DNA from 2 places in the Streptomyces sp. NPDC111507 genome. Region 1 is predicted to be linked to the other one. Evidence: riboswitches for the same ligand, from Rfam matches in the RefSeq annotation. Region 1 holds a riboswitch; the other holds the start of a gene.
What was found. A riboswitch is a leader RNA that binds a small molecule or an ion and turns the genes downstream of it on or off. The one in region 1 is predicted to bind thiamine pyrophosphate.

Region 1 (3,371 bases):
TGCCATCCCGGACTGACACTCGGTACCCGAGCGCCCCCCGGACCGCCGTCCGGGCGACGCAAACCGGGCGGTCATGCCGTGGCGTCCTTCAGAGGGCGGGAAGGGTCGGCCAGGACGTCCGGGTTCATGGGCATGCCCGCCTCGATGAGGCGGCGGGCCTGGGCCAGGTCACGGGGACGCCCCACGGCCAGCAGGGCGACGAGGCGGCTCTCGCGGAGCCAGCACACCGTCCAGGCCGCGCCGGACGGGTCGCCCCGCCAGATGGTCGTATCGGCGGGGGTGTGATGGCCGACGTACTGGACGAAGCGGCCGAACTGCTCGGACCAGAAGTACGGGACCGGGTCGTAGGCCGCCGGGGCCTCGCCGATGATGTTCGCCGCGACCGTGCGCGGCGCCTGGAGGGCGTTGTCCCAGTGGTGGACGAGGAGGCGCTGCTCGTAGCGGCCCGACGGGAAGGAGGCGCAGTCGCCGACCGCGTAGACGTCCGGCACGGAGGTACGCAGGTGGTTGTCGGCGACCACTTCACGGTGGGCGCCGAGCTCGATGCCGGAGCCGGCCAGCCAGGCGGTGGCGGGGCGCGCGCCGATGCCGACGACCACGGCGCCCGCCGGCACCCTCGTGCCGTCGTCGAGGATCACCGCGCCGGGCTCGACGCGCTCCACGCGCGCGTGGGTGCGCAGCGACGCGCCGCTGTCCGCGTACCAGGCGGTCATCGGCGCGGCCACCTCCGCGGGCAGCGCGCCGGCCAGCGGCCGGTCGGCGGCCTCGACGACCGTGACCGCGCACCCGGCCTCACGTGCCGCCGTCGCGAACTCCGCACCGATCCAGCCCGCCCCGACGACCACGATGTCGTGCTGCTGGGCGAGCACGGGGCGCAGCCGCTCGGCGTCGTCCAGGGTCCGCAGCAGATGGACGCCGGGAACGCCCTCCGCGCCCGGCAGCTGGATCGGTTCCGCGCCGGTCGCGAGGACCAGGACGTCGTAGGGCACCGGTCCTGCCTCGGTGTCCAGCTCGTGGTCCGCGGGGCGCAGGCCCAGCGCCTCGCAGCCGAGCCGCAGTTCGATGTCCAGCGCCTCGAAGTCGATGTCGAAGGCGGAGCCCTCGGCCTTGCCGAGCAGCACCGCCTTGGACAGGGGTGGCCGGTCGTACGGCTGGTGCGGCTCGGCGCCGATCAGCGTCACGTTCCCGGTGAATCCCTGTTCCCGCAGGGCGACCGCCGTCTGTACGCCGGCCATGCCCGCGCCCACGATGACGACCCGCCGTGCCGTACGCCCCTGCGCCCGCACCTGTGCCCGCGTCTGCTCGCTCACCTGATCACCATAGACAACTGACAATCTGTCAGTCAGGGGACGTGCGCAGTGACCTGTTCCACAACGCTCGTGCCGCTCCCGTCCTGGGACTCCCACTCCCAGGTCTCCTCCAGGCGCAACCGTCCGTCGGGCAGCTCCACGACCACGGACACGCAGTGGCCCGACGAGGTGCTGCCGTCGTGCTTCAGCTGCACGTACCGGAAGTCGAGGCGGTCGCCCTCCCGCGTCCCCACGAGGTGACCGCGTACGACGTCCCCGCCCGCGTACTCGGCCCAGATCTCGCCGTCCTTCTCGTGGTACGTGAACCGGGTGCGCGTGCCGACCTGCCCGGGGGCCTGGTCGGCGACCGGGGCGAGGACCAGGCCGTCGAGCGTACGGGCCATGGGCGGAGGCTCCCTTACTGAGACATACGGCAGCGGCTAGGGTGGCCAACGTAAAGCACTCGCGGGAGCCCGGACGCACCGGGCTGAGAGGGAGGCTGGCGGCCTCCGACCGTACGAACCTGATCCGGGTCATGCCGGCGAAGGGAGGGGCTGGACGCCCATGTCGCCTACGCGTACACCTGCACGTTCCTCGGATGCGCCGTCATCGGACGCACGTGCGTCAGACGTCCTCGTCATCGGGGGCGGGATCATCGGTCTGGTGACCGCCTGGCGGGCCGCGCAGCGCGGGTTCACCGTCGCGGTCGTGGACCCCGAGCCGGGCGGCGGGGCGGCACGGGTGGCCGCCGGAATGCTCGCCGCCGTCACCGAGCTGCACTACGGCGAGCAGACCCTGCTGGGCCTGAACCTCGCCTCCGCGCGCCGCTATCCCGACTTCGCCGCCGAACTCACCGAGGCGAGCGGCCAGGACCTCGGCTACCGCCGGTGCGGCACGCTGGCCGTCGCGCTGGACGCCGACGACCGGGCTCATCTGCGCGAACTGCACGCCTTGCAACACCGCTCGGGGCTCGAATCGGAGTGGCTCAGTGGCCGGGAGTGCCGCCGTCTGGAGCCCATGCTCGCGCCGGGCGTGCGCGGCGGGCTGCGGGTCGACGGCGACCACCAGATCGACCCGCGCCGACTCGCGAAGGCCCTGGTCACGGCGTGTGAGCGGGCCGGAGTGGAGTTCCACCGGACGTGGGCGGAGCGCTTGACCGTCGTACGGGACCGGGCCGCCGGGGTCGTCACGACGGGCGGTGAACGGCTGGCGGCGGGACAGGTGGTGCTCGCCGCCGGAAGCCTCAGCGGAAAGCTCCCGGGCGTGCCTGCCGACGTACTGCCGCCCGTACGGCCCGTGAAGGGTCAGGTGCTGCGGCTGACCGTGCCGAAGCGGTGCGCGCCGTTCCTGAGCCGGACCGTGCGGGCCGTGGTCCGCGGCAGCCAGGTCTACCTGGTGCCGCGGGAGAACGGTGAGCTCGTCGTGGGCGCCACCAGCGAGGAGCTGGGCTGGGACACGACGGTGACCGCGGGCGGGGTCTACGAGCTGCTGCGCGACGCCCACGAGCTGGTGCCCGGGATCACCGAACTGCCGCTCACCGAGACGCGCGCGGGCCTGCGGCCCGGGTCGCCCGACAACGCGCCGCTGCTCGGCCCGACTGCGCTCGACGGGCTGCTGCTGGCCACCGGGCACTACCGCAACGGCGTGCTGCTCACGCCCGTCACCGGGGACGTCATGGCGCACGCCCTGACCACCGGCGAGCTCCCGGAAGAGGCCCGCCCCTTCACCCCCGGGCGCTTCAGCACCGCACTCACGGAGCAGACCGTATGAACATCTTCGTCAACGGAGAGCGACGGCTCGTCGCCGCCGACACGGCCCTCGACGCGCTCGTCGCCACCCTCACCGTCGCGCCGTCCGGCGTCGCCGCCGCGCTCAACGAAACCGTCGTCCCGCGCACGCAGTGGTCGTCCACGGCCCTCTCCGAGGGAGACCGCGTCGAAGTCCTCACCGCAGTCCAAGGAGGCTGAACCATGGCCGACGATCCGTTTGTCCTCGCAGGTACGTCCTTCTCGTCCCGGCTGATCATGGGTACGGGGGGTGCGCCCAGCCTCGACGTCCTGGAGCGGTCGCTCGTGGCGTCCG
Region 2 (3,371 bases), on a different contig from region 1:
GAATGGGAACGCGCGATCGGATTCCTCACCGCGACCGGGCAACAGTGCACCGACACCCGCCAGGAGTTCATCCTGCTGTCGGACGTGCTCGGCGTGTCCATGCTCGTGGAGACGCTGGGCGGCCACCGCGGCCCGAGTGCCACCGAGTCGACGGTCCTCGGCCCGTTCCACCTGACCAGATCGCCGATCCGCGCACTCGGCGCGAACATCGACCTGGTGGGCAGGGGCGAGCCGTGCGTGGTCAGCGGCCGGGTACTGGGCAAGGGCGGCACCCCGCTGCCGGGCGCGGTGCTCGACGTGTGGCAGGCCGACTCCGAGGGCTACTACGACGTACAGCAGCCGGACGTCCAGCCGGCCGGCAACGGGCGGGGACTGTTCACCGCCGACGCCGAAGGCCGCTTCTGGTTCCGCACCTGCGTACCGAGCCCGTACCCGATCCCCACCGACGGCCCGGTCGGCGAACTGCTGCGCGCCACGGCCCGGCACCCCTACCGCCCGGCCCACATCCACTTCATCGCCTCGGCCGAGGGCCACGCCCCGGTCACCACACACATCTTCGTCGAGGGCAGCGACTACCTGGACTCCGACGCGGTGTTCGCCGTCAAGAAGAGCCTGGTCCAGGACTTCACAGAGACCGACGACCCGTCCCTGGCGCGGGAGTTCGGCGTCCCGAACCCCTTCCGCCACGCCCGCTTCGACCTCGTACTGGAACCGGAATGAGCACCATGGCCGACAGGAACACCCCGCTCGACTTCTCCTACGAGACCCGGCCCGCGCGGATCGTCTTCCGGCCCGGCGCCGCGGTCTCCGCGACCCCCGACGAGGCCGCCAGGCTCGGGCTGCGCAGGGTGCTGGTGGTCTGCGGCAGCAGGGGCGAGGGCATGGCACGCGCGGTCGCGGACGCCCTGGGCGAGGCCTGCGCGGGGCTGCACGCCGAGGCCCGGATGCACGTACCCGTCGAGGTCGCCGACCGGGCCGTCGAGGCGGCGCGCGCGGCCGGCGCCGACGGGTGTGTCGCGGTCGGCGGCGGCTCGGCGATCGGCCTGGGCAAGGCGATCGCGCTGCGCACCGGTCTGCCCCTGATCGCCGTGCCCTCCACCTACTCCGGCTCCGAGATGACCCCGGTCTGGGGACTCACCGAGCACGGCGCCAAGCGCACCGGACGCGACTTCGCCGTCCAGCCCCGCAGCGTCGTCTACGACCCCGAACTCACCCTCTCGCTCCCCGTCCCCCTCACCGTCACCAGCGGCGTCAACGCGCTCGCCCACGCCGTCGAGGCCCTCTACGCGCCCGACGCCTCGCCCCTCGTCTCGCTCATGGCCGAGGAGGGCGTACGGGCGATGACGCGGGCCCTGCCGCTGGTGGCCGCCGACCCCGGTGACCTCGACGCGCGCGGCCGGGCCCTGTACGGCGCCTGGCTCTGCGGCGCCTGTCTCGGCGCCACCACCATGGGCCTGCACCACAAGCTGTGCCACGTCCTCGGCGGGACCTTCGGCCTGCCGCACGCCGAGACGCACACGGTCGTCCTCCCGTACGCCCTCGCCTACAACGCGCCCGCCGCACCCCAGGCTGTCGCGGCGCTCTCGCGCGCCCTGGGCGGCGCCGACGACGTCCCCCACGCCCTGTGGGCCCTGGCCGGAAGCCTCGGCGCGCCCCGGGGCCTCGCCGAACTCGGCCTCAAGGAGACCGACCTGGCGGTGGCCGCCGAGCAGGCAGGCGGACAGCCGTACCCGAACCCGCGCGGGGTCACCGTGGACGGTGTACTGGCGCTGCTGACCGCGGCGTACCAGGGCAAGGAGCCGCGCGTCGACGCGTAGCCGCGGGGGCGTACGGCCCGCGCGGACCCCTCCCGCTGGGGCAGACCGCGCCCGCCGGGCTATCCTGACCGCCGAACCGGACACGGGGTGCCCCGCACGAGGGCTGAGATCACACCCGTCGAACCTGAACCAGTTAGGACTGGCGGAGGGATGTCTCATGTCGTTGCCGTATGCCCGTAACGCTCGCGGTGAGGTGGCCGTCGGAGGCCCGCAGGGCGTATTCGACGGGCGGATGCCCACCGCCCCGGGGGATCTGCACGTCGAGGCGCGCGGAATCGCCCCGGTCCCGGAGGACCACCGCTACGGCGGCCCCGGCCGCCTGTTCACCGTGTGGTTCGCCCCCAACCTGACCATGACCGGCGTGTTCACCGGCACCGTCGGCATCGCGCTCGGCCTGGACTTCTCCACCGCGCTCGCCGCCGTCGTGCTGGGCACCCTCCTGGGGGCGGTACCGACCGCCTACCTCGGCACCTGGGGGAGCCGGACCGGCGCCGGACAGCTGCCGCTCGCGCGCCTCGCGTTCGGCCGGGCGGTGGTCGTCCCCGGCGCCCTGCAGTGGCTCTCGTCCATCGCCTGGGACGCGCTGATCGGCCTCTTCGGAGGGGATGCGCTGGCCCAGCTGTGCGGCTGGCCGTTCTGGCTGGGCGTGCTCGTCATGATGGCGGCGCAGGGGGCGCTCGGCGTCCTCGGCTACGAGGTGATCCACCGGCTCCAGACCGTGATGACCTTCGCTCTCGCCGCCGCGTTCGTGGCCCTGACCGTCAAGCTCCTGAGCGGCGCCCACACCACCCCCGCCGCCACCGCGCACGGCGCCGACCGGGCCGGGGCCTTCGTCCTGACCTGCACGATCGCGCTCAGCCTCGCGCTGTCATGGGCCCCGTACGCGAGCGACTTCAGCCGCTATCTGCCGCGTACGGCGTCCCGCCCGCGCATGTTCTGGTACACCTTGGCCGGCATCGCCGTGTCCTTCGTGGCCGTCCAGGCCCTCGGACTGTGGGGCGCGGCCGTCTTCACCGACCAGACCGCCCGCGGCGTCGACACCCTGCTCGGCGGCGGCGCCCTCGGCGCGTTCGGCCTGCTGGCCGTGGGGCTCGCCGCGCTGAGCAGCAACGCCATGAACGACTACAGCGGCTCGCTCGCCCTGCAGACCATGGGTGTACGGCTGCCGCGCCCGGCCGCCGCCGCGCTGGCCGCCGTCCTCGGCTTCCCGCTCGTGCTGTGGATGCACGCCGCCGACACCACGGCCCGCTTCCAGAACGTCCTGCTGTTCGTCGGCTACTGGATTCCCGGGTTCGTCGCGATCGTCGTCGTCGACTGGCTCGCCCGGGCCAGGGCCCGCGGCGGCGCACCCGTCGACCTGGCCGTCGAGAGCGCCCGCCCGCGCCCGTGGTGGCCCGCGCTCGTGGCGTTCGCCGCCGCCTTCGCCGCCGCGGTGCCCTTCATGAGCACCAGCCTGTACGTCGGCCCGGTCGCGCATGCCCTGCACGGCGCCGACACCGCCTACGGCGTGGCGTTCCTCGCGGCCCTGCTGGTCTACGCCCCGCTGCGCCTGCG

Region 2: it holds a riboswitch for thiamine pyrophosphate, as region 1 does, so the genes downstream of both, ACZ7M2_RS45785 (purine-cytosine permease family protein) here and thiO (glycine oxidase ThiO) in region 1, are expected to answer to the same signal.

Annotation. Positions count from the first base shown of each region.
Region 1 covers NZ_JBVKBU010000001.1:446,987-450,357, forward strand. Annotated here, with positions in the region: gene ACZ7M2_RS02015 (NAD(P)/FAD-dependent oxidoreductase) at 72-1,310, opposite strand; gene ACZ7M2_RS02020 (avidin-fold protein) at 1,343-1,693, opposite strand; TPP riboswitch at 1,745-1,856, shown strand; gene thiO (glycine oxidase ThiO) at 1,854-3,059, shown strand; gene thiS (sulfur carrier protein ThiS) at 3,056-3,256, shown strand; gene ACZ7M2_RS02035 (thiazole synthase) at 3,260-3,371, shown strand, end outside.
Region 2 covers NZ_JBVKBU010000021.1:14,624-17,994, reverse strand. Annotated here, with positions in the region: gene ACZ7M2_RS45795 (intradiol ring-cleavage dioxygenase) at 1-720, shown strand, start outside; gene ACZ7M2_RS45790 (maleylacetate reductase) at 726-1,817, shown strand; TPP riboswitch at 1,891-1,985, shown strand; gene ACZ7M2_RS45785 (purine-cytosine permease family protein) at 1,975-3,371, shown strand, end outside.